3 regions of the Arthrobacter sp. CG_A4 genome follow, and region 1 is predicted to be linked to each of the others. Evidence: predicted binding sites of a transcription regulator. Region 1 holds the regulator's gene; each other region holds the start of a gene.
What was found. Region 1 encodes HrcA, which represses chaperone genes, less so after heat shock. Its sites were predicted from a motif close to TTNGCACTCGNNNNNNNCGAGTGCNAA; they were not measured.
Positions count from the first base shown of each region.

Region 2: the regulator HrcA is predicted to act here: its motif matches at 6,307-6,333, upstream of groES (co-chaperone GroES).
Region 3: the regulator HrcA is predicted to act here: its motif matches at 7,124-7,150, upstream of groL (chaperonin GroEL).

Region 1 covers NZ_JAXCID010000005.1:18,778-28,507, forward strand. The annotation lists gene RCH07_RS03425 (PhoH family protein) at 1-310, opposite strand, end outside; gene RCH07_RS03430 (GerMN domain-containing protein) at 798-1,703, shown strand; gene RCH07_RS03435 (16S rRNA (uracil(1498)-N(3))-methyltransferase) at 1,713-2,501, opposite strand; gene dnaJ (molecular chaperone DnaJ) at 2,504-3,631, opposite strand; gene hrcA (heat-inducible transcriptional repressor HrcA) at 3,693-4,706, opposite strand; gene RCH07_RS03450 (DUF3097 domain-containing protein) at 4,945-5,796, shown strand; gene RCH07_RS03455 (DUF4870 domain-containing protein) at 5,972-6,391, shown strand; gene hemW (radical SAM family heme chaperone HemW) at 6,464-7,702, opposite strand; gene lepA (translation elongation factor 4) at 7,748-9,601, opposite strand.
Region 2 covers NZ_JAXCID010000011.1:89,227-99,323, forward strand. The annotation lists gene tsaB (tRNA (adenosine(37)-N6)-threonylcarbamoyltransferase complex dimerization subunit type 1 TsaB) at 1-342, shown strand, start outside; gene rimI (ribosomal protein S18-alanine N-acetyltransferase) at 390-857, shown strand; gene tsaD (tRNA (adenosine(37)-N6)-threonylcarbamoyltransferase complex transferase subunit TsaD) at 854-1,981, shown strand; gene RCH07_RS07050 (glutamate--cysteine ligase) at 2,006-3,157, opposite strand; gene RCH07_RS07055 (shikimate 5-dehydrogenase) at 3,492-4,349, shown strand; gene RCH07_RS07060 (class I SAM-dependent methyltransferase) at 4,467-5,717, opposite strand; gene RCH07_RS07065 (hypothetical protein) at 5,803-6,237, shown strand; gene groES (co-chaperone GroES) at 6,490-6,786, shown strand; gene groL (chaperonin GroEL) at 6,874-8,484, shown strand; gene RCH07_RS07080 (DUF389 domain-containing protein) at 8,597-9,565, opposite strand; gene guaB (IMP dehydrogenase) at 10,065-10,097, shown strand, end outside.
Region 3 covers NZ_JAXCID010000023.1:23,845-33,941, reverse strand. The annotation lists gene RCH07_RS11305 (lipid II:glycine glycyltransferase FemX) at 1-282, shown strand, start outside; gene RCH07_RS11300 (threonine/serine ThrE exporter family protein) at 316-1,812, shown strand; gene RCH07_RS11295 (siderophore-interacting protein) at 2,444-3,283, opposite strand; gene RCH07_RS11290 (uracil-DNA glycosylase) at 3,335-4,150, opposite strand; gene RCH07_RS11285 (DUF3263 domain-containing protein) at 4,202-4,561, shown strand; gene RCH07_RS11280 (LytR C-terminal domain-containing protein) at 4,646-5,266, shown strand; gene RCH07_RS11275 (cold-shock protein) at 5,454-5,657, shown strand; gene RCH07_RS11270 (ABC transporter substrate-binding protein) at 5,798-7,015, shown strand; gene groL (chaperonin GroEL) at 7,334-8,971, shown strand; gene RCH07_RS11260 (ribonuclease HI family protein) at 9,207-10,097, shown strand, end outside.

The DNA of each region.
Region 1 (9,730 bases):
CGGCGGGGGTCACCACGGTGCCTCTGGCGACAAGCTCGCGCACCTCGTTGAGCAGCCGCATGATCCGCGGCACATCCGCTGACGGCCCGCTGATCGAGAGCTCGTTCCCGCGGACATGGAAGTCAACGGCGGGGAACTGGATCTCAATGAAACGCAGGGCTTCGTCATGACTGCCGAGGGACTGGACCATCTGGTCGGCGTTGTCGAACAGGACCACCTCCGTCCGCAGCCCTGGAAGGGAGTGGGGAAAGTCTCCTGCGGGGCGCCCTCCGGCGCTGATCCGGGCCTTGCTGTTCGCTGCTTCAGTCATGGTGTTGGCCCGCGGGCCTCTGGTCCCCTCCAACTCGGAAATGGTCTGTCCCGCTGATCCGGCCCGACGGCGGTGTCCGCCTCCTGGTTCCGGCCCCTCAGGGTCCTCCCATCTTACGCCAGCGCGGCGCGCCGCACGGCGCCGCACGGCGCCGTGGCAGGCGGAACCGGTGTGCCGCCGGGCCGGACCGGCGGCCGCCGCCGGGCCCTGTTCCCGGTTTTTGGTATCAACTTCGTATCGGCCTCATATCGTTCCCGTTGCAGTTCACCGGCCCGGTCCCAAACCACGGTGCCGTGCCGCGCCGCTGTGCCATGCTGGAAATCGGCCGCTGCCAGGGCGGACGGGCCACGGAACAACGGCCCCGCCCGGCGGCATGCACGATCGGCAAGCAGAATCGACAAGCAGGATCGACAAGCAGAAGAGGACAGCGGCAATCAGGCAGCGTGGAGTTGAACAGACGGCAGCCGGCAGGCGGATACGTGCCGGCATGCTGCTGCTGGTGCTGCCCGCGGCGCTTGGCCTGTCCGGTTGCGTAGTCACTCCCCAGCCCGGCAGCAGCAACCCCAGCACCCCTTCGGTCCTGAACGGCGCGGCCTCCCCGGGTGCTCCGAGCACCAGCGCGCCGCTGGAAACCGCGCAGGCCTCCAATAAGGCTCCGGTGTACTGGATCGGCCGCAGCGACGAGAATACCTTCCTGTACCGCGAGTTCCGCGATGTTCCGGAGCAGGAAAACCCTGTCACGCAGGCTCTCCGGGTGATGATGTCCCAAAAGCCACTGGATCCGGACTTTTTCACCCCGTGGCAGAATCCCAAGAAACTTGCCAGCTCCATTTCCGGCAAGAACGTGATTACGGTGGACGTCTCGGCTGACGCTTTCAACGCCAACGTCGACGCCGCGATGGCCGAGCGGGCCATCCAGCAACTCGTCTACACCGCGACGGCGGCCGGCGCCAGCGCGGGCCTGATCGACTCCGGCCAGCAGGTCCAGGTCGTGGTGCTCGTGGACGGGCACACCGACTACGTCGCATTCAACCGTGTCCGGCTCGGCACTCCGATGTCGCGCAGCGCGGGCCTGGTCGCCCCGGTGTGGATCCTTGATCCCCAGGAGGGCACTCCGGTGGAGGACGGCACCGTCAAAGTCTCCGGCCGGAGCACCGTCCCGGGCGGCAAACTCCGCTGGGAGATCTTCCGGATCGACGGAAGCGCCAAGACCACCTACCTGAACGGCACCGCGGCCGCCTCGGCGGAGCCCGGCCAGTCCGGCCAGTCCGGTGCCTTCAGCCTCTCAGTGAACCTGGGTCCGGGAAATTACGAAATCAGGGTTGCCCAGCTGGAGGACGGCAACCCGGCCCAGGGCCTGTTTGCTGATACCCGCGGGTTCAGCGTCCAATAGCGTCTCCTGCTACCAGCGGCCCAGGATGTCGCTCGCGAGCACGGTGGCCGCCGGACCGGCGGTGGATGAGCGCAGCACGTGGTGTCCCAGCAGGGCGGTCACGGCGCCGGCGTCGCAGAGCCGGGCCACCTCCCGGGGGCTGATGCCGCCTTCGGGCCCGACAATCAGCAAAACCTCGAGCGCGCCGTTGGTGTCTTCGCCCGGCGGCCGGTCGCCGAGGCGCGCCTGCCAGGCCTCCAGCACCGGACGCAGGGGACGCAGCGCGTCCTCGTGCAGGATGACGGCGAGGTCCGCGCCAGCCACGGCCGCCTGCAGACCGGCGGCGTCGGCCAGGGAGCGGACTTCAGGAATCCAGGCACGGCGCGCCTGCTTGGCTGCTGCCGTGACGACGGACTGCCACTTGGCGTGGGCCTTGGCCGCCCGCTCGACTTTCCAGCGTACGATCGAGCGCTCGGCCTGCCACGGAATGACGGCGTCGATCCCCAGTTCGGTCGCGGTCTCCGCCGCGAGCACGTCCCTGTCGCCCTTGGCGAGGGCCTGTACGAGGACCAGCCGGATGACGGGCCAGGACTCGACGGTAAGTCCGCTGCATTCCACCGTCAGCTCACCGGCGGCGACGGCGGTGACGGTGCCAGTCAGGCGCCGGCCGGCGCCGTCGGCAATGTCCACCCTCTCCCCCACCGCGAGTCGCCTGACGGTGACCGCGTGGCGGGCCTCGGCGCCGTCGAGGACGAAAGTGGAACCGGGGACCTGCCGGTCGAGGGTTCCCGGGGCCGTGAAAAAGACCGGGTTGCTCACCGTTACAGGTTACCGAGCCGGTCCCGGAGCTTGGCGAAGACGCCTCCGCTGGCCGCGAGCTTGCCTTCCGTGAACTGCTCGCCGCGGAGCTTGGCGAGCTGCCGGAGCAGGTCCTCCTGGGCGGCGTCGAGCCTGGCGGGGGTGTCAACCTGCAGGTGGACCTTGAGGTCCCCGCGGCCGTAGCCGCGCAGGTGGGTGACGCCGAGGCCGCGGAGGGTGATGACCTCGCCGGACTGGGTCCCGGCCTTGACGTCGATGCCGTGCTGGCCGTCAAAAGTATCAAGGTTGAGCTCGGTGCCGAGAGCGGCGGCCGTCATGGGGATGTTGAGGCTCGCGTGCAGGTCGTCGCCGTCGCGGACGTAGGTGGCGTCGTTGTTGACCCGGATCTCCACGTACAGGTCGCCGGAGGGTCCGCCGGCAGGACCGGCCTCGCCCTGTGCGGACAGCTGGATGCGGGTGCCGGTCGCTACGCCGGCGGGGACCTTGACCGTGAGGGAACGGCGGCTGCGGATCCGGCCCTGCCCGTTGCACTCGTTGCAGGGGTCCTTGATGACGGTGCCGAAACCTTCACAGCTGCCGCAGGGGGCCGCCGTCATGACCTGGCCGAGGATGGATCGCACGGCGCGCTGGACCTGGCCGCTGCCGCCGCAGATGTCGCAGCGCTCCGGGTGGCTGCCGTCGCGGCAGCAGGAGCCTTCGCAGGTGGGGCAAGTGACGGCCGTGTCGACTTCGAGCTTCTTGTTGATGCCGAACACCGCGTCGCGGAGGTCGATCCGGACGCTGATCAGGGCGTCCTGGCCGCGGCGGATCCGTGACGCCGGGCCCCCCTGGCCGCCGGCACCGAAGAACGTCTCGAAGATGTCCTGGAAGGCGAATCCCTGGCCCGAGTAGCTGCCGCCGCCGAAGCCGTTGTCGGTGCCGTTCTCGTTTCCTGTGGTGTCATAGATCCGGCGTTTCTGCGGATCGGAGAGCACCTCGTAGGCATGGGTGACGGACTTAAAACGGTCCGAGGCGTCCTCCCCCGGGTTCACATCCGGGTGGAGGTTCCGTGCCAGCTTGCGGTAAGCCTTCTTGATTTCTTCTCCCGTTGCCTCGCGGGAGACTCCAAGAACGTCGTAATGGCTGCTCAAAGTGTGTATCTCTTCCTGGTTGTACTTACCTGTTGGGGGCAAGAAGTCTGGTGTCGGTCCGTTAGGGCCCGAGAATCCTTGAAAGGTAGCGGGCCACCGCACGGACGGCGGCCATGGTGGTGGGATAGTCCATCCGGGTGGGCCCCAGCACGCCCACCTTGGCGGTGGCATCGGGCCCGTACCCCGTCGCGACCACCGATGCCTCCGCGAGCCCGTCATACGGGTTCTCCCGGCCGATGCTCACCGTCACGCCGCGCGGGTCCGCCGCCATATCGCTGAGCAGGCGGAGCATGACCACCTGCTCCTCGAGGGCTTCCAGCACCGGGCCGATACTCAGTGGGAAGTCCACGGTGGACCGGGCCAGATTGGCGGTCCCGGCCATGACCATCCGCTCCTCGCGGCTGCTGACGGCCAGGGCTTCCAGCCCGCGGGCCAGCGCCTGGGCTGCGCTGCGCCGGACAGGCGGACAGCCGGCGATGACGGCGAGCAGCGACTGCGGGAGCAGGTTCAACGCGGTGCCGGAGAGGCTGCCCAGGAACCGGGTCCGCAGCTCTGCGAGGGCCTCGTCTCCGAAGTCCTGCCCGACGTCGATCACGCGCTGCTCTACCTTGCCGGTATCAGCGATCAGGACCGCCAGCACCTTCCGGGGCGCGAGCAGGACGAATTCGATGTGCCGGATCCTGGCGCGGCTGAGGTGGGGGTACTGCACGACGGCGACCTGGTTGGTCAGCTGGGCAAGGAGCCGCACCGTCCGGTCCAGGACGTCGTCGAGGTCCTGGGATCCCTCCAGCAGCGCCTGGATGGCCCGCCGTTCGGCCTGGGAGAGCGGCTTGACGGCCGAAATCTGGTCCACGAAGAGCCGGTATCCCTTATCTGTGGGGATCCGTCCGGCGCTCGTGTGCGGGGCCGTGATGAGGCCCTCATCCTCGAGTGCCGCCATGTCATTGCGGATCGTGGCGCTGGAAACGCCCAGGTGGTGCCGGTCCACGAGCGCCTTTGATCCGACGGGTTCACGCGAGTGGACATAGTCCTCGACGATGGCGCGCAGCACTTCGAGTTTGCGCGGTTCACTCACACTGCACCTCCAATCGACGGTCCTGCATTCGCAGCCGGCCCAGGCAGCGGGCCCGGCCGTTCTTTCCCGCCGGGGCCCGGGCGGCCCGCGGCTGGCACTCGACATGCCTTAGTGCTAACAAGTCTAATATGAGTCGCCGCGTTGTTAGCATTGAATCCGCTCCAGGCGTTGTTCCAGGGGCTCGTGTTTTCGGGCACACCCCGCCCTATCATTCCAAGCGCAAAGCAGTGTGTAACAGATGTCGTACCAGAACTGGGGCCCCCAGGACCTGTCCGCCCCCGCCAAGACCAGTTTGCCCGAGGTGCCGGTGGAACGCGGCATGGTGCTCGAGGACGTGCAGTCCGGCTGGGTCGGTGCCGTCACACGGGTGGAGAAGTCCGGCGGGATGCATGTTGTGGCGCTGGAGGACCGCCGGGGCAGGTCGCGGTCCTTCCGGCTTGGCTTCGGCTTCCTGCTGGAAGGCCGGCCGATCCGGCTGACGCCGCCGGCGCCGCGGCCCGCCCCGGCACCGGCAGGAGGCACGCGCACGGCGTCCGGTTCGGTCCGGGTGGGGGGCCAGCGGGCCCAGGTCGCTAAAGCCAGCCGGATCTGGGTGGAAGGAAAACACGACGCCGAACTCGTCGAGAAGGTCTGGGGCGACGATCTCCGGGTGGAGGGCATCGTCGTCGAGCCGCTGCACGGCATTGACGACCTCGCGGGCGCGGTGGCGGCATTCGGGCCCGGTCCCGGCCGCCGTCTCGGCGTGCTCGTGGACCACCTCGTGCCTCAGTCCAAGGAATCACGGATTGCCGACGCCGTGATGGCCTCGCCCGGGGCCAAGGGCAATGTCCTGATCGTCGGCCACCCCTATGTGGACGTCTGGCAGGCCATCCGGCCCGCAGTGCTGGGCATCGAGCAGTGGCCCGTGATCCCCCGCGGCGTGGACTGGAAGACCGGCATCCTGACGGCGTTCGGCTGGCCGCACAGCACCAAGGAGGATGTCGGCCTGGGCTGGCAAAGGCTCCTCGGCGCCGTCCGCAGCTACGCCGATCTGGAAGCGTCCCTGCTGGGCCGGGTCGAAGAGGTCATCGACTTCCTCACCGTGCCCTGACATTTCTCCATGCGGACATTTCTCCACGCGCGATCGCGGCCGGGCAGCACCGTTCGCGGACCCTGATCTTCGTTTGGCCGTCCGAGCACGTATTCTTGGAACGTCGGCTGCGCTTCTCCCGCGGCCTGCGAACTTCCAGGCTCCAAGGCATCACCGCAATCCGAAGGACGAACCCGTGGCAGATAACGCACGCGAACAGCCGGGCACCCAGGCCGGCCATGGCCAACCCCCTTATCAAGGCGTTCCCGCAAATGCGCTGCCGCTGACGGCAAATGAGGACCGGCAGTGGGCCACCCTGGCGCACTTTGGCGGCATTTTGGGCTGCGTTCCGTCGCTGCTGGTCTACCTGATTTTCAAGGACCGCGGCCCGTTCACGGCGCAGGAGTCGAAGGAAGCGCTCAACTTCACGCTGCCCCCGACGATCGCCGCGGTGATCGCCAATCTCCTGGTTTTTGTGCCGGTGGTTGGCAACGTCTTCGCCGTGCTCGCCACGGTCATCTGGATTGCTGTGACGTGCTTCTCGGTAGCGGCCGGCATTCACGTCAACCGGGGCCAGCCGCACCGTTACGAGTTCAACCTTCGCTGGATCAAGTAGTCCCCGCCCCGCACCCTAACCTCGCAAGCCCGGCCGGGGAACCCTGCGGGCGTGGGCCCACGTTTGACGGCCCTAGTCGGGCAGGAGGCGGCGCACTACGGCGTCGGCGAGCAGCCGTCCCTTCAACGTCAGCACCAGGCGGCCCTTGAAGGCGGCGGCCGGGTCCACGAGGCCGTCGGCGATGAGTCCGGCGACGGCGTGGCGCCCTGTGTCCCCCAGCCCGCCGGGGCCGGAGATCTCCAGCCCTGGGTTCAGCCGGGCCCCGAGCATAACGCGCTCCACGTTCCGGGTCGCGGAATCAAGCGTCTCCCGCCCCGCGGCGGGCGAGAGTCCGGAACCCAGCCGGTTCGCGTAGGCGGTGGGGTGTTTGACGTTCCACCAGCGCACGCCCCCCACATGTGAGTGCGCCCCCGGACCAATCCCCCACCAGTCATCCCCACGCCAGTAGGCGAGGTTGTGCCGGCAGGCCTGCTCCGGGGTGCGGGACCAGTTGCTGACCTCATACCAGGCAAGCCCGGCGGCTGAGATGAGTTCGTCGGCCAGTTCGTACTTGGCGGCGTGGTCGTCGTCGTCGATTCCCGGAACTTCGCCGCGGCGGATCTGCGCGGCGAGCTTGGTGCCGTCCTCGACGATCAGTGCGTAGGCGCTGATGTGGTCCGGGCCGTAGGACAGCGCCGTTTCCACCGAGTAGCGCCAGTCCTCGGCCGACTCCCCCGGAGTGCCGTAAATCAGGTCGAGGCTGACGGCGAGGCCGGCGTCGCGGGCCCACTGCACCGCCCGGGGCACCCGGCTGGGGGTGTGGGTGCGGTCCAGGATCTTCAGAACGTGCGGGACCGCCGACTGCATTCCGAAGGAGACGCGCGTGAAGCCGGCGGCGGCGAGCAGCTGCAGGGATTCGGGCGTGACGGAGTCCGGGTTCGCCTCGGTGCTGACCTCGGCGCCGGGTGCCAGGCCCCACGCCGCGATCGCGGCTGCGAGGATGCGGGCGAGGTCTGCCGCGGGCAGCAGCGTGGGCGTCCCGCCGCCGAAAAAGACCGTGCTGAGCGGGCGCGGCGGCAGGCCGCTGTTCTTCAGGGCCTCCGCCGCGAAGTCGACTTCCGCGACGGCGGTGCCGGCGTAGGCGTCCTGGGATGCCCCGCCGCCGAGCTCCGTGGCGGTATAGGTATTGAAGTCGCAGTAGCCGCAGCGGACGGCACAGAACGGGATGTGCACGTAGAGCCCGAAAGCCCGGGCCGCGGCGGCCTCCAGCGCCTGCGCCGGCAGGAGCCCGTCCGGCGGCGCCGGGTCACCCAGTGGAAGTGCGCTAGGCATTGGCCGGGCCGGCCTGCGTTGCGGCAGCAGTCATAGCAGGCACCGCTACTTCTTGGCCTTGTCCTTGGACTCGTCCGTGGTGAGGGCGGCGATGAATGCTTCCTGCGGTACCTCGACGCGGCCCACCATTTTCATGCGCTTTTTGCCTTCCTTCTGCTTTTCCAGTAGTTTGCGCTTCCGGGTGATGTCACCGCCGTAGCACTTGGCGAGCACGTCCTTGCGGATGGCCCGGATGCTTTCGCGGGCAATGATCCGGGAGCCGATGGCAGCCTGGATGGGTACCTCGAACTGCTGCCGCGGAATCAGTTCGCGCAGTTTGCCCGTCATCATCACGCCGTAGGCATAGGCCTTGTCCCGGTGGGTGATCGCGGAAAAAGCGTCCACCTGCTCGCCCTGGAGCATAATATCCACCTTGACCAGATCGGCCGCCTGCTCGCCGTCGGCTTTCCAGTCCAAAGACCCATAGCCGCGGGTCTTGGATTTGAGGATGTCAAAGAAATCAAAGACGATTTCCGCCAGCGGCAGGCGGTACCGGATTTCCACCCGGTCCTCGGAAAGATAGTCCATGCCGCCCATCACACCGCGCCGGCTCTGGCACAGTTCCATGATGGCGCCGACGAATTCGTTCGGCGCGAGGATGGTGGCGGACACCATTGGCTCGCGGACTTCGGCGATCTTTCCGCTGGGGTACTCGCTGGGGTTCGTGACGTGGACGACCTTCTTATCCTCCAGCGTCACCTCGTATTCCACGTTGGGGGCCGTGGAGATCAGGTCCAGGTTGTATTCCCGTTCGAGCCGCTCACGGGTGATTTCCAGGTGCAGCAGGCCCAGGAAACCCACCCGGAAGCCGAATCCCAGCGCGGCGGACGTCTCGGGCTCGTACACCAGCGCGGCATCGTTGAGCATCAATTTCTCCAGCGCATCGCGGAGCACCGGATAGTCCGTGCCATCCAGCGGATACAGGCCGGAGAAGACCATCGGCTTGGCGTCCGCGTAGCCGGGGAGCGATTCGGTGGCAGGCTTGGCCAGATTGGTGACGGTGTCGCCCACCTTGGACAGGCGCACGTCCTTCACCCCGGTGATGAGGTAGCCCACTTCGCCGACGCCGAGGCCCTTGGACGGGGTGGGCTCCGGGGAGCTGACCCCAATTTCGAGAAGTTCGTGGGTGGCACGGGTGGACATCATCTGGATGCGTTCGCGGGGATGCAGCATGCCGTCAACCACGCGGACGTAGGTGACCACACCGCGGTATGTGTCGTAGACCGAGTCGAAGATCATGGCGCGTGCGGGGGCGTTGGGGTCACCCACCGGGGCGGGCAGGTCTCGGACGATCTTGTCCAGCAGCACCTCGACACCCATGCCGGTTTTGCCGGAGACGCGGAGCACGCCGTCGGGGTCGCCGCCGATCAGGTTGGCCAGTTCCGCCGCGTACTTCTCGGGCTGGGCGGCCGGGAGGTCGATCTTGTTCAGGACGGGGATGATGGTGAGGTTGTTTTCCATCGCCAGGTAGAGGTTGGCGAGGGTCTGGGCCTCGATGCCCTGGGCCGCGTCCACCAGGAGCACTGCGCCTTCGCAGGCCGCGAGTGAGCGCGAGACCTCGTAGGTGAAGTCAACGTGGCCGGGGGTGTCGATCATGTTCAGCGCATAGCCGATGCCGTCAAGTTCCCACGGCATCCGGACAGCCTGGGACTTGATGGTGATACCGCGTTCGCGCTCGATGTCCATGCGGTCCAGGTACTGGGCCTTCATGTCACGGGACTGGACCACGCCGGTGAACTGGAGCATCCGGTCGGCCAGTGTGGACTTCCCGTGATCAATGTGCGCAATGATGCAGAAGTTCCGGATGATGGCCGGATCCGTTGCCGCGGGCACCGGGGCGGTGCGGGCCATGGGAGACACGCAGGGTCCTTACTGTTGGCATTTCCGCGGCTTCGCGCGGATTGATGTTTCGCCATCCAGCAACGTGCCGCATTTCTCGTTCCTATAGTCTCCCACGTCCGGGCCGCCTGGAGCGCACGACGGCCGGCA
Region 2 (10,097 bases), on a different contig from region 1:
GCGGCGCCGGAGTTCCTCGTGGCCACGGATGCGCGGCGCAAAGAGGTCTACTGGGCCCGCTACGCCCTGGCCGGCGGCCAACTCCCGCAACTGACGGACGGACCCCATGTGGGATTCGCCGCGGACCTCCCCGGGCTTCCGGTCTACGGTGCCGGGGCCGGAATCTACTCCGACGTCGTCAAGGCAGTCCCCGGTTTCAGTACCCGGCAGCCCGAAGCCCTCTCCCTGGGCCAGTTTGCGCTGGCCCGGCTCGCAGCCGGGGAAAAGCTGCTGGACTCGACCCCGCTGTACCTGCGCGAGTCCGATGCCCGGGTTCCGGGCCCCCGGAAGAGGGCACTGTGACCGGCCCGGCAGAAGTTCGGGCCCCGGGCGAGGCAACGCTGCGGGAAATGACCGCCAGGGACATTCCCGCAGTTCACGAACTCGAGTGCCGGCTGTTTCCGGTGGACGCCTGGCCGCTTCAGATGTTCGTCGATGAGCTCTCGCAGGCCGAGACCCGGCACTACCTTGTGGCCGAGCACGCCGGGACAATCGTGGGTTACGCCGGGCTGATGTGCATGCAGCCGATCGCGGATGTCCAGACCATCGCCGTCGTCCCCGAGCAGGAGGGTAAGGGGATCGGCTCCGCCCTGCTCACCGGGCTCATCCGCGAGAGCCGGAGCCGGCACGCCGAGGACGTGCTGCTGGAAGTCCGCGCCGACAACCCCCGCGCCCAGCAGCTCTACCGCCGTTTCGGATTCGAACAGATCCACATCCGGCCGCGCTACTACCGCGACGGCGTCGACGCACTGATCATGCGGCTCCGGCTCACCGGCGCACGCTCCGACACCACACCCCGGGAAGCAGACCGCCCATGAACCGCCCCCAGTACAGAGACGGGCCGCTGGTCCTTGGCATTGAGTCCTCCTGCGACGAGACCGGCGTCGGGATTGTTCGCGGGACCCGGCTGCTGAGCAACACCGTGGCCTCCTCGATGGAGGAGCATGTCCGGTTCGGCGGCGTCATTCCCGAGATCGCATCCCGCGCCCACCTCGACGCGTTCGTCCCGACCCTCCGGGAATCGCTGGCCGAAGCCGGTGTGACCCTGGCGGACATCGATGCCATCGCCGTCACTTCCGGTCCCGGACTCGCCGGAGCCCTGATGGTCGGCGTCTGCGCGGCCAAGGCCCTCGCCGTCGCCACCGGTAAACCGTTGTACGCGATCAACCACCTTGTGGCTCATGTCGGCGTGGGCCTGCTCCGGGCGGACGACGGCGGGGCACCGCCGTCGGGGGCGCTGCCGGAAACCCTGCCGGAGACCTTTCCGGACAATTTGGGCGCGCTGCTTGTCTCCGGCGGCCACACCGAGATCCTGCGGATCCGGAACATCACGGACGACGTCGAACTGCTCGGCTCCACGATTGACGACGCCGCCGGCGAGGCATATGACAAGGTGGCGCGGCTGCTGGGCCTGGGCTATCCGGGCGGCCCGGCCATCGACAAGCTGGCGCGCACGGGCAACGCCAAGGCGATCCGATTCCCCCGCGGCCTCACCCAGCCGAAGTACATGGGCACCGCCGATGAACCCGGACCGCACCGCTACGACTTCTCCTTCAGCGGACTCAAGACCGCCGTCGCCCGCTGCGTCGAGCAATTCGAAGCCCGCGGCCAGCCGGTCCCGGTGGCGGACATCGCCGCAGCCTTCCAGGAAGCCGTGGTGGATGTGATTACGTCCAAGGCCGTGCTGGCCTGCCGGGAGAACGGCATCACCGAGCTGCTGCTGGGCGGCGGTGTGGCCGCGAACTCGAGGCTGCGCCAGCTGACCGAGCAGCGTTGCAGTGCCGCCGGGATCCGTCTGACCGTCCCGCCGCCGGGGCTGTGCACCGACAATGGCGCCATGGTGGCGGCCCTCGGGGCCCAGCTGGTGATGGCCGGGATTGGGCCGAGCGGCATCGGCTTCGCACCGGATTCGTCCATGCCGGTCACCACCATCTTCGCCTGAGGCGCAGGCCCGGAACGTCCGGAGTCAGGCTTCGGGGCCCTTGCGCATCTGCTTGACCAGGTCCAGGACGACGGCGCGCAGGTCGCCGTCGTGCTCTGCCGCCACGCGGCGCTGGCGCTGGTAGCCGGCACCGCGCTCAATGATCGTCAGGACATCGGCCAGCTCGGCGGAACAGTTGAGCTTAACCGCGACGGGCTTAAGCCGCCTGACCGTCTCGCGGATGTGGTCCGTGACGAGTTGTTCGTTGCCTTCGGCGTCGAGGATGATGATGGCGTCCAGGCCGTAGCGGGCCGCCCGCCACTTGTTTTCCTGGACATGCCAGGGCGGCATGGTGGGGATGGTGCCGCCGTCGTCCAGCGTGGTGGATAACTCGTCGACCAGACACTGGGTCAGGGCAGCGATGGCGCCGACCTCCTCCAGAGTGGCCAGGCCGTCGCAGATGCGCATCTCGATGGTGCCGAGGTTGGGGACAGGCCGGATGTCCCAGCGGATCTCGGAGAGCGTGTCGATCACACCGGTGGTGAACATGTCCTGGACGTAGGACTCGTAGTCCTCCCAGCTGGAGAACTGGAACGGCAGGCCGGCGGTAGGCAGCTGCTGGAACATGAGGGCACGGTGCGAGGCATAGCCGGTGTCCTCGCCGCCCCAGAACGGGCTGGACGCGGAGAGCGCCTGGAAGTACGGGAAATAGTTGACCAGGCCGTCCAGCACGGGAAGGACCTTGTCCCGGCTGTCGAGGCCGACGTGCACGTGGACGCCGTAGATGACCATCTGGCGGCCCCACCACTGGGTGCGGTCAATGAGCTTCGCGTAGCGAGCCTTGTCGGTCACGGGCTGGAGCTGGGGCGGGCTGAAGGGGTGGCTCCCGGCGCAGAAGATCTCCACACCCATGAGATCAGTGACTTCCCGGACCGCGGCCAGCGAACTTTCCAGGTCAGCTTTCGCTTCCGCAACCGTGGTGCAGATCCCAGTGACCAGTTCCACGGTGTTCAACAGCAGTTCCTGCTTGATGTGGGGGTGCTCGTCGTCCTCGTTCAGCTCGGGATGCCGGGCGGCAACGCCGCGGAGCACCTCATTGGCGACCGAGGACAGCTCGCCGGTTTCCGCGTCGACGAGGGCAAGCTCCCATTCCACACCAAGAGTTGATTGCCTTGATGAAGCGAAGTCAATCTTCATGTGGTCCCTTCACTGTTCTGCTGTGACGTTGCCGCAACTCCGGCTGGCAAAGTCACGGGCGGAGTCGCCGGACAGTTGGCAGGGCAACGGTGGTCCAAGTCTAGTGCAGGGGCAGCGCCGGGACGGTGGCCAGGTTGCGGCGTAGACGTGAAAGTGTTCACAAATGGACCCCGGCCGCTGCGGTGCTCAGCGCAGTCCCGGTACAGGCCCCCGCGCCCGCCTCTTGCCCGGCGCGTCTTTACCGCCGCGTCGCTGCCGGCTCCGCCGGCCATTGGCCTCTGTGCCGTCGAAGCATCGCGCCGCCGTTTTGTGCGGGCTGTCGTTTAATGAAGGGGTGCCCATCCTGGATAAAGACATGACCCTGTGCATCTCCCTCTCGGCCCGCCCGAGTAACAACGGGACGCGCTTCCACAACCACTTGTATGGACAGCTGGGCCTGAACTGGATCTACAAGGCCTTCGCCCCGACCGATCTGGCGCAGGCGATCGCCGGCGTGCGCGGCCTCGGAATCCGCGGTTGCGCGGTCTCAATGCCGTACAAGGAAGCTGTCATTGCCCTCGTGGACGTGATGGACCCCTCCGCGAAGGCCATTGACTCGGTCAACACGATCGTTAACGACGGCGGCCGGCTCACCGCCTACAACACCGACTACACGGCCATCGAGCAGCTGCTGCAGCGCAATGCCGTGCCGAGTTCGTACTCCGTGCTGTTGAAGGGTTCCGGCGGTATGGCCAAGGCCACCGTGGCAGCGCTGCGGGACGCCGGATTCACGGACGTCACGGTGATCGCCCGCAACGAGGCCGCCGGGCGGACGCTCGCGGAGCTGTACGGCTTCAAGTGGTGTTCGGAACTGGGCAGTGCAGATGCCGACGGCGGTGCCGGCACGGGTATGGCGGACATGCTCATCAACGTCACACCCATCGGTATGGCAGACAGTGTGGCGGGCGGCGCCGATGCGGGGGCGCTGTCCTTCCCGCAGGAAGCCGTCGACGCCGCGACGGTGGTGTTCGACGTCGTCGCGCTGCCGGCGGAAACTCCGCTGATCCGGGCCGCCCGTGCAGCCGGCAAGACCGTTATTACCGGCGCCGAGGTGGCCACCATCCAGGCGCTGGAACAGTTTGTGCTCTACACCGGCATCCGGCCCAGTGATGAGCAGATCCGGGCCGCTGAGGACTTTATGCGGGGGCAGTAAATATGGTGCAGTAAATCGGGCGCGGCGGCACGACCCGGGGGGGGGCAGGTCCGGCCCGGGTGCTCCACCCCGTTACCCCTGGACCTCACCTCCCGATGAATCAGCCAGAGTGGCTCCCTAGACCGGCTCCACCGAGATGGCTACCCGGTCCTCGCCGATCCTGGTGAGGACCAGGGTGGCTGTTTTCCTGGCGGCATTTCCTCCAGTCTTCCCTCCGGACTTGCCGCCGGACTTGCCGCCGGGCAGCAGCTGCTTGCGCAGCTCCTCCGGAGTGACCGAGGTACCGCGTTTCTTGATGTCCAGCACACCGATGCCGTGGTCCTTGACCCAGGCCTTGAGCGACTTGACGTTGTACGGCATCACCTCCAGGACCCGGTAGGCCCGGGCAAACGGGGTGTCCCGCAGTTCCGGGGCGCAAATGTAGGCTATGTGCTCGTCCACGAGGTGTCCGCCCAGCTGGAGGGCGACGTCGGCCACCAGCCCGGCGCGGATGACGGCGCCGTCGGGCTCATAAAGATAGCCCTCGACCGGACCGACCGGGGCCACCGGGCCACCGTCGAAGTCCTCAGCGCTGGTGAGTTCCGCCGCCCCCTCGGAGCCCAGTAGGAGGGCGGCACGCCTGATCCCGGGGCGCCGGACCGCGTTGAACCACAGCGCCACCTCGGTGACGTCCCCGCCCACCGAGACCCACTGCGCTTCACAGCCCTCCGGCACCGCGTCGTGCGGCATGCCGGGGCCCATTTTGACGCCCACGGCGAGTCCGGTGCCGGCCAGGGACTCGACAAAGGACAGCGGCGGGGAGAAGTCTTCCGGGTCCCAGAGCCGTTTAGTGCCCGAGGTGGAGGTGGCGCGGCGGGCCGGGTCCAACCAGACGCCGTCGATGCCGTCGAGGGGCACGGAGGTGGCGTCCGAGTGGACGACGGTGGCGTTCCGGAACGGGATCAGGTTCATCGTGGCGCAGGCAGCAGTGGTCTCGTCCATTTCCACCGCGGTCACCTGGATATCCAGGGATGCCAGGGCCATCGCGTCGGCGCCGAGGCCGCAGCCAAGGTCCGCGACATGGGCGACGCCGGCTGCCAGGAACCGCTGGGCGTGCCGGGCCGCGACGGGGAGCCTGGTTGCCTGCTCCAGTCCGGCCTGGGTGAAGATCATCTGCCGGGCGAACTCGCCGAACTTGGCTTCGGCCCTGGTCCGCAGCCGGGACTGGGTGAGCACGGCGGAGACCAGTTCGGGGGAGTGGCCGGCCTTCCGGAGCGAGGCATTCAGCCGGAAGGCGTCGTCCTCCCGGTAGGGTCCCAGCGACGCCAGGAGGTCCCAGCCCTCGGGATTGAGGAGCGGTGCGATCTGGTCCTGCGGTGCGTCAGCCATGCGGTCAAGCCTAGGGCAGACACGGTTGGGGCGCCGTCCGCCCGGTGCGCCCGGTCCTTCCGGTCCGCCCGATAGGGTTGACGGCATGGACGACAGCGGCACGGCGAACAGCGACACGGACGAAAACTTCCCGAACGACGACGCCGCCGACCAGGACGCCGACGGCGGCCGGCCCGCCCGCCGGGGACTCGCCCGGTACGCCCGGCCGGCTTTGATCGCGGGCAGCGTCATCGCCGTCGTCTGCGTGGCGCTCCTGGTCATCATCTTCTTCCTGGACACTTTCAATGCGACCGTCTATTCCGTCGGGGGCCAGGACGTCACGGACGCCACCGACGAGGCACGCAACATCCGTGAGACCTACGCCGCGGCCCGGGTTGGCGGCATCGTCTTCCTCGGCGCCGGCGTCCTCCTGGCCGCCGCCGGCGCCGTCGTCGTCTACCGCCACCGCAACGAGCGGAGCCCGGACGCGGGCGAAGAAGACGGCGAAGACGTGGACTTCGACGATCTCGGAGAACGGTAGCCGGCGGTATTACCCCGCCCCGATCCGGGCCCGTCCCGGGCTGCGCCGGCGTTCACCCGGAACGAACTTCTGGCACTCGCCTTGACCGAGTGCTAACTCCTTACATAGAGTCATCATTAGCACTCTCCCTAGGAGGGTGCTAACACCTGAAGCCCTATCAGCCAGGCTGCTGCCGGCACCGCGACGACGGCCTGCACGCCATGGCGCCAGAGCTTCACAGTCCACGAATTTGCTGACGAATAGGAGAGGTCCTTGTCGGTCTCTATTAAGCCTCTTGAGGATCGTATTGTTGTCCGCCCGCTCGAAGCCGAGCAGACCACGGCCTCTGGCCTGGTTATCCCGGACTCCGCGCAGGAAAAGCCGCAGGAAGGCGAAGTTGTTGCAGTAGGCCCCGGCCGCTTTGACGACAACGGCAACCGCGTCCCGATCGATGTTGCCGTCGGCGACATTGTCATCTACTCCAAGTACGGCGGAACTGAAGTCAAGACCGGCGGCACCGAGTACCTCGTGCTGTCCGCCCGCGACGTTCTGGCGATCGTCGTAAAGTAACTCTCTTGGAACCCCGCGCCGCCGATCCCTCTGATTCATCCCGGACAGGTCTGCTGCGCGGGGTTCTGTCTTTGAAAGGACAAAACCATGGCAAAGCAGCTCGCGTTTAACGACGCTGCCCGCCGGTCGCTCGAAGCCGGCATCGATAAGCTCGCCAACACCGTTAAGGTGACGCTTGGCCCGCGCGGCCGCAACGTCGTGCTGGACAAGAAGTGGGGCGCCCCCACGATCACCAACGATGGTGTGACCATCGCCCGTGAAGTCGAGCTGGATGACCCTTACGAAAACCTTGGCGCGCAGCTCGCCAAGGAGGTCGCCACCAAGACCAACGATGTTGCCGGCGACGGCACCACCACAGCAACCGTGCTGGCACAGGCCCTCGTCAAGGAAGGCCTCCGCAATGTTGCGGCGGGCGCTGCCCCCGGCGAGATCAAGCGTGGCATCGAGGTCTCAGTCGAGGCCATCGCAGCCCGCCTGCTGGAAAATGCCCGTCCGGTCGGCGGCACCCAGGTAGCCAACGTTGCCTCCATCTCCGCCCAGAGCGACGAGATCGGCGAGCTCCTGGCCGAGGCGTTCGGCAAGGTCGGCAAGGATGGTGTGATCACCATCGAGGAATCGTCCACCACGCAGACCGAACTGGTCCTCACCGAGGGCATGCAGTTCGACAAGGGCTACCTGTCCCCGTACTTCGTCACCGACGCGGAACGCCAGGAAGCAGTCCTCGAAGATGCCCTGATCCTGATCAACCAGGGCAAGATCTCATCGGTCCAGGATTTCCTGCCGCTGCTTGAAAAGGCACTGCAGAGCTCCAAGCCGCTGTTCATCATTGCCGAGGACGTCGACGGCGAGGCGCTCTCCACGCTGATCGTCAACCGCATCCGCGGCACCCTGAACGTCGTTGCCGTCAAGGCGCCGGGCTTCGGTGACCGCCGCAAGGCCATGCTGCAGGACATCGCCACCCTCACGGGCGCACAGGTTGTCTCTGCGGAACTGGGCCTCAGCCTGGACACCGTCGGCCTTGAGGTGCTGGGCACCGCCCGTCGCATCACCGTCACGAAGGACAACACCACCATCGTCGACGGCGCCGGTTCGGCCGAGGACGTCGCAGCCCGGGTTTCCCAGCTGCGCGCCGAGCTGACCCGCACGGATTCCGATTGGGACAAGGAAAAGCTGCAGGAACGCCTGGCCAAGCTGGCCGGCGGCATCGGCGTGATCAAGGTCGGCGCAGCGACCGAGGTGGAGCTTAAGGAAAAGAAGCACCGCATCGAAGATGCTGTCTCCTCGACCCGCGCAGCGCTCGAAGAAGGCATCGTGGCCGGCGGCGGCGCCGCCCTCATCCACGCCCTCAAGGCGCTCGACGAGGATCCGGCCGTGAAAGCACTCGACGGCGACGCAGCAGCAGCGGTCGGCATCGTCCGCCGGGCACTGACCCAGCCGCTGCGCTGGATCGCCCAGAACGCTGGCTTCGACGGCTACGTTGTCGTCGCCAAGGTGGCCGAATCCGCCGACAACCACGGCTTCAACGCCAAGACCGGCGAATACGAAGACCTGATCGCCGCCGGCGTCATCGACCCGGTAAAGGTTACCCGTGCGGCCCTCCGCAACGCTGCTTCCATCGCGGCCCTGGTTCTCACCACGGAAACTCTCGTGGTGGAGAAGCCTGCCGACGAAGACCAGCACGCAGGCCACCAGCACTAAGCCTCGCCGGCGGCGCCCTGACCGGCACCGCAGCTTCACCAGCACATAGAAGGAGAGGGACCGGACCAGCGCGAGCTGTTCCGGTCCCTCTTTTCGTGGCGGGACGCTTGAGTCAGGGCCGGGAGCGGAGCGCCCTTCGGCGAAGCCGCAGCGCGGCGTCCCGCGGAAGCCGCCTGGTAATCAGCCGGTAGAAGATCAGGACGGCAACAGCCGCCACCACGATTCCCACGAGATTCAACCCCAGCTGGAGCGCCGATCCGGCCGCCTTCTGGTACTCGCCCAGGACCAGTGCCACCGCCACGAATCCGGCGGCCGGGACCGTCGTGACGGAGATGAAGACGCCCACCAGGGCTGCGGACCGGCGGCTGATCACGGACAGCATTCCGGCGATCCCGGCCAGCACGGCAACGATCAGCGAATAAGGCCCCGGGTGGTAGATGAAATCGACCGCGGAGCCGCGGTCGAGCACATCGGCGGGAAAAAGACCGAGCGGCACTGACAGCCAGGCCGTGAGGGCTGCCGCGAGCATGGCCACCGGGAAGCCGACGCCGAGCGCGAGTGCCGCGCCGCGGCCGAGCCGCCACTGCCGCCGCACGAGTGCCACCGCCAGGGCCGCCAGCGGGCCGAACTCCGGCCCCACCGCCATCGCCCCGACGATGGCGATGGTCGAATCCGTGACGATGCCGATGGCCGCCAGCTGGGTCGCGAGGACGAGGAACGCCAGGTAACTCCAAGTCAGCCGCGAGTCCTCACCTGTCTGCCGGGACACCTCGTCCCAGATCACGGCGTCGGCACCCTCGCCCGGGGCGGCCGCCTCAGCCTGATCCGCCCGGTCCGAGAGCACCAGCTCCGGCGTGGTGACCGAGATCGACCCCACTTCCTGGACTTTCAGCGCATGGAGTTTCTCCACCAGCCGCTCCACGGATTCGCGTGCCAGCAGGACCTGGATGACGTCTCCCGGTGGAACTAGGGAGGCGCCGGAATGGCGTGCGACTTCGGCGACGCCGATCTCGCCGGAGCAGCAGTCCACCACAGCCGGGGACAACTTCTCCGGGACACAAATTCGCAGTTGCACGATCACGTGCCCACCTCCTTCGACTCCCACCACACTGACATAAAGTGCGGTAACCGTATCCCGGTGACGCGGGGGTCCGGCGGGCTTGTAGGGGGACCGGTCGTCATCCGGCCTTTTGGAGGGGTTCGAGGGTCACCTGCCCAACGCCCTCGACCGCGGTGAGCATCGCACAGCTGTTCCTGCCGGGCTTTGCGAGATCGCGAGGTTCTTCGTGGACCCGTCATCAGGAGCAGGGCGGCAGGGGACTCCAGTTCGCGGAGGCCAGACGTCGTCGATGCCGATATCGCTTTGCTGGACCAGGACCAAAACCCGGATTCCCCATCTGCGCCGGCGGCCGGCGAAGCCCGTGCGGTTGCTCACATTACCGGCCCGGAATATGGGGATCGCCGCCAAGGTTCTACTATCTATTCAACACTTCTGCACAGGCCATGCCCGTAATGACGGGCTGGTCATCTGCTGCAACCCCTACCCGTGACACCCTGCAACCAAGGTAAGAGGCGCACTCATGACCCAGCCCGGACACGACCCCTTCGGCTTC
Region 3 (10,097 bases), on a different contig from region 1:
GACTCCCACCTCGTGCAGTGGACGGCCATCAACCAGCTCAAGGCACTCGGCTGCACCGAATACGACTTCTGCGGCACGCCCCCGAGCGGCCAGCTTAAGGACACGTCCAACCCGTTCCACGGGCTCGGCCTGTTCAAGACCAGCTTCAGCAAGACCGTCACGGACTTTGTCGGCTGCTACGACCAGGTCCTGAGCCCGCTGAAGTACAAGGCCTGGATGGCCGCGGGGGAGCGCGTCGCCCGCCAGCTCTACACCCGCCGCACGGGCCAGCAGTTCTACTAAACCGGCTGCACACAGGATATTAGGGAGGCCGGAATGACCATAGGACCCGACGGCCGCCGCAGGCCGCCCACGGACGGCCTGCCCAGGACTGAGCCGATGTCGGCCATACAGGTGCACCAAAACGCTGCCGCCAAGCGGATGCTGCGCCGGCTGGTCCAGGGCGAGAACCCGCCGACCGCTCCGATGAGTATTGTGGACCGGCTCGCCGGCAGCCCCTACGCCAACCCGATGATCCAGGTGGGCGGAGTGGATACCTCGGCCCGCAAGACCATTGACTTTGCGCTGCATCTGGCCGAGTCCATGTTCCGGTACGGCGCCGGAGCACTGGAGGTGGAGACCAGCATCATCGCCATCACGGCTGCCCTGGGCCTGAAGAACATCGAGGTGGACATCACCAACCAGTCGGTGGCCATCAACTACGCCCCTAGGGACCAGACCCCGATCTCGCTGCTGCGCGTCGTGCGGTCCTGGACCAACAACTACGCGGGCCTCGCCCAGGTGCACTCTCTGGTTACGGATATCGTCGCCGGCGGCGTGGGCCGCGAGGAGGCGGTACGCCGGCTCGACGAAATCACCCACAGCGCCAAACCGTTCCCGCGCTGGATGGTCACGGTGGCGTACGGGGTGTTCTCCGCCGTCTTCGTCGGGGTGCTCGGCGGCGGCCTGGGCGCTTCTGCCGTCGCGTTCGTGTCCAACCTGCTGGTCAGCCTGCTGGTCCGGCAGCTGGGACGCTGGCGCACACCGGATTTCTTTATCACGGCGTCCTGTTCCTTCCTGGTCACCTTCATCGCGCTGCTCCTGTGGCGGTTCGGCAACCCGGTAGGCATCCAGATACCTCCCGCCATCGTGGTGGTCGGCGGGATTCTGCTGCTGCTCCCCACCGGCCGGCTCGTCTCGGCAGTGCAGGATGCGATCAACGGCTTCCCCGTCACGGCGGCCGGCCGGTTCCTGTCCACGATGCTGACGTTCGGGGCGCTGGTCGCGGGCATCGCCATCGGGTTCGTGGTAGGGGACATGACCGGCATGGAACCCATCGATGTGACCGAAACATTCCCGCCGGCGTATCCGTTATGGGCGGTGATCATCCTGATCGCCATCGCGGTGCTGATGATCGGCATCACCGAGCAGACCAGCTGGACGCTGCTGCTGCCCACCGCGGCCGTGGGCGTGGTGGGCTATCTGGTGCTGCTCGGCGGAGACGCCCTCGGGATCGGGGCGCGCTTTTCGCCGGCACTCGCGGCCGTCGCCATCGGCTTGCTGGCCCGGGTGGTGGCGCTCCGGATGGGTGCGCCGCAGCTGGTCGTGGCGGTCCCCGCTGCGCTGATCCTGCTGCCCGGACTCACTATATTCCGGTCCATGTATGTGCTGACCATCGAGGAATCCGAGATCCTGATCGGCGCCGGCGGGATGCTTAACGCCGGGGCGATCGTGTTGGGCGTCGCGGCCGGCATCGTGCTCGGCGACACGCTCGCTAGACCGCTCACCCGGGGCCTGTCCAGCAATGAACGACGGCGGGCCCGGCGCCGTTAGCTCCGGTCCGCCGCGGCGCACGGGCGGCCGGGGAGACCCGGCACCGTTAGTGCGCATTCTCGTTAGTTCGTCCGGGAGTCCTGGCCCGGGGGCCGGGAGGGCACGGCTCAGGGACATGCCCCGCGCCCGGGCCGGGAGGTGGACATAGTGTCATTATGCCCAGTCCAGGGTGCAAAGAATGAGCATGTCCCCCGCGGCGAAGCCGGGTTCCCCTCCGCCGGGCCCGCCCAACGCCTGAGGAGACCCGCCCAACGCGGCAGGCCGTGACGTTCCTGCCCAGTTACTTTGTCGCACGGCGTCATGAGCCACGGAAATCCGGGCCTTTCGCGGGCCGGCAGACGGTGTGGCGGCCGGCAACCGGGAAGGAGCGCTGCCAACGGCCATCTGCGCCCGAGCAGGTCAACGAAAATATCCCCGGGTCTGGACGCCCGCCCCAAGGGACATGCCCCGCGCCGGGAGCAGCCGGTGGACATAGTGTCATTTTGCCCAGTCCAGGGCGCAAAGAATGAGCATGTCCCCCGGCGCGACAAGGTCTTGGCGCGGCCTGACCCCGCTATCCCGCCCCGCCCGGCCCTCGACGAACCAACGACAATGCCCACTGGTGCCGGATCCTGAGGTGGGATCCGGCCGGTTAAATTTTCCCGATCGGCAGTTTCTTCTCCGCCTGGAAGTCGTCTTCCACCCGGCCCATCGCCCAGTAGCCGGACAGCGAGACCTGCCCGCGTTCCAGCCCGCGCTGTGCGTAAAACACCTCCCGGAGGGTCTTCATATAGCCGCGCTCGCCGTGCGCAAAGACCTGCACCCGGCCTTCCGGCCAGGCCGCATCGCGGACCGCGGCGACCAGCAGTCCGCTGGCCCCGGCGGGCACGCCGCGGCGCAGGAGCCAGCGCAGCTCAACACCGGCGGGGGCGCCGATCGATTGGATGTCGGCGTCGCTGTCCACCTCCAGGAAGGCCAGTCCCCGGGCGTCTTCCGGCAGGGATTCGATCGCGGCGCCGATGGCCGGCATTGCGGATTCGTCACCGGCGAACAGGTACCAGTCGGCGGCCGGGTCCGGGTTGTACCCGCCGCCCGGACCGGTGAAGATGAAGGCGTCCCCGGGCTGCGCCGTGGCCGCCCATGGTCCGGCGAGGCCTTCGTCGCCGTGGATCACGAAGTCGATGGCGAGTTCTCCGGCGGCCATGTCCACCCAGCGGACGGTGTAGGTCCGGGTGTGTGGCCACTGATCGCGCGGCATGGATTCCCGGACTTCCCAGAGGTCCAGGGGATCCGGGTAATCGATCCCGGCCTGCGGGAACACCATTTTGACGTACCGGTCCACGAAGCCGTTGTTGACGAACCCGGCAAAGCCCGGGCCGCCGGCCACGATCCGGACCATGTGCGGTGAAAGTTGTTCGCGGCGCAGAACCGTAAGGTTGGTCTGCGGTCGCGATTTCCGGGTGGCCGAGGTGTCGGCGGGGGCTGACGTCATGGGACCAAGCCTAGCCAGGATGGCTGGCGGAAGCCGGACCGTGAAGCCCCTCTACGGAAGCGGCGGCAGTTCCCAGTCCACCGTGCCGTCGCCCTGCTCCAAAAGCAGGTTGTTGGCGCGGCTGAAGGGCCGCGAGCCGTAGAAGCCGCGCGAGGCCGAAAGCGGGCTGGGGTGGGCGCTGGCGATTACCGGGGCAGATCCCAGCAGCGGGGTGACGGATGCCGCGTCCTTGCCCCAGAGGATCACAACGAGGGGAGCCGGTGTGCCGTCGGCGCTGCGGCGGTTCACGACGGCGGCGATGGCGGCCGTCGTGACAGCTGCCCAGCCCTTGTTCCGGTGCGATGCTGCCGCCCCGGCCCGGACAGTGAGGACCCTGTTCAGCAGCAGGACCCCCTGCGCTGACCAGCGGCTGAGGTCGCCGTGGACCCGCGGCGGCAGGCCGAGGTCGGCATTGAGCTCCTTGTAGATGTTGGCGAGGCTTCGCGGGATAGGCCGGGTTGCACCGTCCACCGCGAAGGACAGCCCGACGGCGTGGCCCGGCGTCGGGTAGGGGTCCTGGCCGACGATCAGAACCCGGACGCCCGCCAGCGGCTGCCTGAATGCCCGCAGCACGTTCGACGGCGAAGGTAACAGCAGGTGCCCCTCGGCCACCTCAGCGGCGAGGACGTCCAGAACGTCGCGCAGCTTGCCCTCGACGGGAGCCAGCGCGTCCGCCCAATCAGGGGACATCAGCTCGGCGAGGGGCAGCCGCGCGAGCTCGGCGAAGCCGACGCCCTCGGCCGCTGGCTGCTCCAGCCCGAACAGCGCATCGGGGTCCCGGGCCTCGGAACGAGGAGCCTCGGAATGAGGGGCATCTGAATCAAACACGGATCCATTCTCGCAGGGTCCCAAATGACAAGCTTGTTATTCGCCCGTAGCATGGGGGAATACTTTTTTTCGGAGCCAGCCAGGGAGCGTGTTGTGGCCGAACAAGCGCAGGACCACCTCTCCGCGGCGGAGCCAGATGCCGAGGGGACCGGCTTGGAGTCGCCGCTGAGCAGCCGCGACCAGCAGATGCTGGCATTGGAACGGCAGTGGTGGAAGTACGCCGGGGCCAAGGAACAGGCCATCCGGGAGCTCTTTGACCTGTCGGCCACGCATTACTACCAAATTCTCAACGCGCTCATCGATTCCGAGGATGCCCTGGCGCACGATCCCATGCTGGTCAAGAGGTTGCGTAGACTGCGTACGTCACGCCAACGCGCGCGCACTGCTCGCCGCTTGGGCTCAGACGCGTAAAACCATGGCCGGATGTGCAGATTCCTGCGCGGTAAACCGGCCCTGGCAACTTCGTAAGAAATCAGCAAGGACGTCGTTTCTACCATGACCAAATATGCTCGGGATGAATTTGATCGGGTCCCGGAGACCTCCACGCGCCAGGGTGTCCACCGTGCAGTGGCCGGATCCCGCCGCCGCCGTCTCGGACCCATTCTGGCCGTCGGCGCCACAGCATTGGCCATTGGCCTGGTGGCTTTCCTGATCCTGCCGAAGCTCGGATTTAGCTCCCCCGGAAACTCTTCGGACGCATCGGCCGGACAAAACGGAAGCAGCGCCACCGCATCGGCCGCCGCCGCAGCTCCCACCGGCAGCCCCTCCGGAGCCGCACCGAGTCCGGCCCCCTCAGCGTCCGCGACGCCGTCGGATCTGCCGAAGGCGGGCGCCGCCGTCGTCGACAAGACCCAGCCGGTCGCGATCTACAACGGCACGGCCACCGCCGGACTTGCCGGCCGCGCGGGCGGAACGGTCACCACCGCGGGCTGGGTGCTGGGCCCCATGGGTAACTGGGGTGGGGTCCGACAGCAGACGTCCGTGATTTTCTACAGCAGCGCCGCCCAGAAGGGTAACGCCGAGGCACTGGGCTCGCTGCTCGGCATCCAGACCATGATGGAGTCGGCCGAATTCAAGATGCCGCTGGTCGTCGTGCTGGGGCCCGGCTTCCAGTAGTCCGCTCCGGTCACGCCTGAATAACTATTGCAGGCCGGGCCGGTCCCCGGCCTGCACTCCGGGAGGATGCTGTGGGTACAGTACTTGCGGACTGAGTTGTGCATACTGCGTTGTGCATACTGCGGCTCGCATTCCGCGGCGCACATTGTGGTGCGCCGTTCGTCAGCCAACTGAAAGTGTGGACATCATGGCATTGGGAACCGTCAAATGGTTCAACGCCGAAAAGGGCTACGGCTTCATCACCGTGGACAATTCGGGGGCCGACGTCTTCGTGCACTGGTCGGCCATTGCCGGGGAGGGCTACCGTGCCCTTGACGAGGGGCAGCGCGTCGAGCTGGAAGTCGGCGAGGGCGAGAAGGGCCCGCAGGCCGAGAGCGTCCGGCCTGCCTAGTGATATTTCCCGCCGCACTGCACGGCCCGCACGCCTCAGTGGACACTGACGGACTGGAAACCGGGCGGCCGGTGTCCGCCCGACGCCGGGCGGGTGCACGCAGGCCGGGGCGCGCCGTAACAGCGGCGGCCGTTGCAGCCTTGGCTTTGACCGGGTGCGGGCCCGCCGGCGGTGTCCGTGTGGAGACGGCCGCCGCCAGCGGTGACGGCACCCTCCGGATCGGACTCATCCTTGACAATACGGGCAAGCAGGGCTTTCTCAACGCACCCCAGCTGGCCGCTGCCAAACTCGCCGTCAAGGAGATCAACGCGGCCGGCGGACACAAGGGCAGGCCGGTGGAACTGCTGCCCGAGACGATCAGCGAGGACACCGTGGCCCAGGCCAAGGCGCTCGTCGCGGCCAAAGCGGACGCCGTGATCGGCCCGACCGACTCCGGCCGCGCGCCCGGCGCCATCGATGTGCTCTCCAACGCCAAGATCGCCATGATTTCTCCTGCCAACACGGCCAGCGGGCTCAGCAGCTACAAGAGCAACGGCTACTACTTCCGCACCTCGGCCGCCGATATTGCGCAGGGCTCCGTACTCGTCAAGCTCGCCAGGGACGGCGGCGCGGCAACAGTCGCCGTCGTGTACGAGGAAGGCAGCTACGGCAAGGACGTGTCCAACGCTGTTGCCGCGGCGGCCAAGGCGGCCGGACTCGGCCCCGTGACGGTCGCTGAATTCAAGCCGGGCCAGGCCCAGCAGGCGGCTGCCGCGGCGAATGCGGCGGGACCGGACGCCGTCGTCCTCATCGCCCGCGACGGTGCGCAGGGCGCCATCGCCGAGCTGAACAACCTCGGCCTGGCCGGCAAGAAGCTCATCCTCAGCGACGGTGCCGTTGACCAGTACGGCTCCGGGCTCGGCTCCCGGGCGCTCGACGGCGCGCGGGGCATCCTGCCGGGAATTTTTGCGTCCGCGCACTTCCAGGGCGAACTGGTGTCCGTTGGCCCCGGCCTGCGGGACATGACCTTCGCCGCCGAGACGTACGACGCCGTTAACCTCGCCGTGATCGCGGCGGCCGCGGCGGAGGACGACGCCGGCACGTCGATCGCGTCGAAACTGATCGCGGTCTCCGGCGGCAAGGCCCAGCCGGCCGGCGGGGCCCAGTCCTCCGGAGAGGCCGCAGTGTGCAGGAGCTACAAGGAATGCCTCGACACCGTGCGCGCGGGCAAGCGACCCGACTACGACGGCGAATCCGGTCGGATTAACTTTGATTCCAACGGCGACGTGACGTCTGCCCACTACGTTGTCTACAGCTTCGGCGCGGACAACAAGGCCACAATGAGCGGAAGCGAAACGGCGAGCAGCGGCGGGAGTTAATCGCCCACAGCGAATTGTGCCCCGGCAGAGCGCCGGTACGGTGCCGAAACCGGGCCGCCCGGCACGCCCACTGCTTGCACTCTCCCCGGGGGAGTGCTAATTATTGAATTAGCACTCCCGCGTATTGACTGCCAGAACGACGCCCCGGTTCCACCGGCCGCGACGTGGAGCAGCCGGTCCGGGAGCGAAAGAAATACCTGGTTGTGGTGAGATCCCCGACCCGGTGGCGTACAGAGGCTGCCGGGGAAGGATCGTCCGTCGCGGGCACCGCAGCGAAGGTCCATTCTTAACGACTGTCCCGAAAGGACTACTGCCGTTATGGCCAAGATCATTGCATTTGATGAAGAGGCACGCCGCGGCCTTGAGCGGGGCCTGAACATCCTCGCCGACGCCGTCAAGGTCACCCTCGGCCCGCGTGGACGCAACGTCGTCCTCGAAAAGAAGTGGGGCGCCCCCACGATCACCAACGATGGTGTATCCATCGCCAAGGAGATCGAGCTGGACGATCCTTACGAGAAGATCGGCGCCGAGCTGGTCAAGGAAGTTGCCAAGAAGACGGATGACGTCGCCGGCGACGGAACCACCACCGCTACCGTGCTGGCGCAGGCACTGGTCAAGGAAGGCCTGCGTAACGTCGCGGCCGGCGCTGATCCCCTGTCCCTCAAGCGCGGCATCGAAAAGGCTGTCGAAGCCGTCACCCGCGAACTCCTGGCCTCCGCCAAGGAAATCGAAACCAAGGAAGAGATCGCCGCCACGGCATCCATCTCCGCCGGTGACAACGAAATTGGCGCCCTGATTGCCGAAGCCCTGGACAAGGTCGGCAAGGAAGGCGTCATCACGGTCGAGGAGTCGAACACCTTCGGCCTCGAGCTGGAGCTCACCGAAGGCATGCGCTTCGACAAGGGCTACATATCGGCCTACTTCGTGACCGACGCCGAGCGTCAGGAAACGGTCCTTGAGGATCCGTACATCCTGATCGTCAACTCGAAGATCTCCAGCGTCAAGGAATTGGTCGCTGTCCTCGAAAAGGTCATGCAGTCCTCCAAGCCGCTGCTGATCATTGCCGAAGATATCGAGGGCGAGGCCCTGGCCACCCTGATCGTCAACAAGATCCGCGGCACCTTCAAATCCGTCGCCGTCAAGGCTCCGGGCTTCGGCGACCGCCGCAAGGCGCAGCTCGCGGACATCGCCATCCTCACCGGTGGCCAGGTCATCTCCGAGGAAGTCGGCCTCAAGCTTGAAACCGCCGGCCTCGAACTCCTGGGTCGCGCCCGCAAGGTCGTCGTCACCAAGGATGAGACCACCATCGTCGAGGGTGCAGGCGACGCCGACCAGATCGCCGGGCGCGTTTCGCAGATCCGCGCCGAGATCGAGAACTCCGATTCCGACTACGACCGCGAGAAGCTGCAGGAACGCCTGGCCAAGCTGGCCGGCGGCGTTGCAGTCATCAAGGCCGGCGCCGCAACCGAAGTTGAGCTCAAGGAACGCAAGCACCGCATTGAGGACGCTGTCCGCAACGCGAAGGCTGCCGTCGAAGAGGGCATCGTCGCCGGCGGTGGCGTTGCCCTGATCCAGGCCGGCCTCAAGGCCTTCGCCAACCTGAACCTCACGGGTGACGAAGCAACCGGCGCGAACATCGTCCGCGTTGCCATCGACGCCCCGCTGAAGCAGATCGCCTTCAACGCCGGCCTCGAGCCGGGCGTTGTCGTCGACAAGGTCCGCGGGCTGCCTGCCGGCCACGGCCTGAACGCTGCAACCGGCGAGTACGTCGATCTGCTGGCTGCCGGTATCAACGACCCGGTCAAGGTCACCCGCTCCGCCCTGCAGAACGCGGCATCCATTGCCGGCCTGTTCCTCACCACCGAGGCCGTTGTGGCCGACAAGCCGGAGAAGAACTCCCCGGCCATGGGCGGCGGCGACGACATGGGCGGCATGGGCGGCATGGGCGGTTTCTAACCACCCGGCTCCAAGCCACCTGAACTATCCGTTCAACGACGGCGGTCCCACCTTCGGGTGGGGCCGCCGTCGGCGTTAACCCGCCCCCGCCCCCGGACGCTCCCTCACATCTGGTCGCTTTGGCAGTCCTTTTGGCAGCGGCGCTCCCGCAGGTCTGCTGAGGCAAGGCCGGGCCGGAGCCCGGGGGAGGTGGGGCAGAGTCGGGCAAGAGCCCGGGGTCTGGCAGGATAGTGCAGTGACGATTACAGCAGCGGCCGACGGTTCGGCTCTAGGAAATCCAGGTCCGGCCGGGTGGGCCTGGTACGTGAACGACGGCTGCTGGCGGGCCGGCGGGTGGCCGCATGGCACCAACAACCAGGGCGAGCTTATGGCGGTCCTGGACCTTTTCCGGTCCACCAAACACCTCGCGGCCGAGGATCTGCACATCCTCTGCGACAGCCAGTACGTCATCAACTCGGTGACCAAATGGATGCCGGGCTGGAAGCGCAAGGGATGGCGCAAGTCCGACGGCAAGCCCGTGCTGAACGTGGAGCTGCTCAAGGAGATCGACCGGGAGCTGTCCGGGCGGAAGTACACCTTCGAATGGGTGCGCGGTCACGCCGGGCACGAACTCAACGAGGCAGCCGACGACCGCGCGCGGGCCGCGGCAACCGCCTACCAGCAAGGCGTCGCGGCGCGCCAAGGTCCCGGCTTCGGTGCGGCAGCGGAAGACCCCGCTCCCGCTGGACAGACGGCGCACCCGGCAGCGCAGGCGGCCCCGGACCGATCGGGCCAGCAGGAGCTGTTCGGCGAACCCGATCTATTCAGCGAACCCGATCTATTCAGCGAACTGGCAGATGACGTCGCGGCGTCCCAGGGCACGGACTCCAGCCCGGAAGCCATCGTTGAAGCACTTGAGCGCGAGCTCCTCCTTCCGGAAACCCGCGCCGACATGGGACGCACCGGGGTGCTGCTGCATCCGGACTTCACCGAAATCGGCAGCTCCGGCCGGATCTGGACACGCGACGCCATCATGATGGCGCTGGAGGGGAACCCGGACCGTCCCATCGAACTGGAGCTGCTGGCGGCAGACCGGGTGAGTGAGGGCACTGTCCTGCTGACCTACCGCAGCTACGCCCGTTCGGGA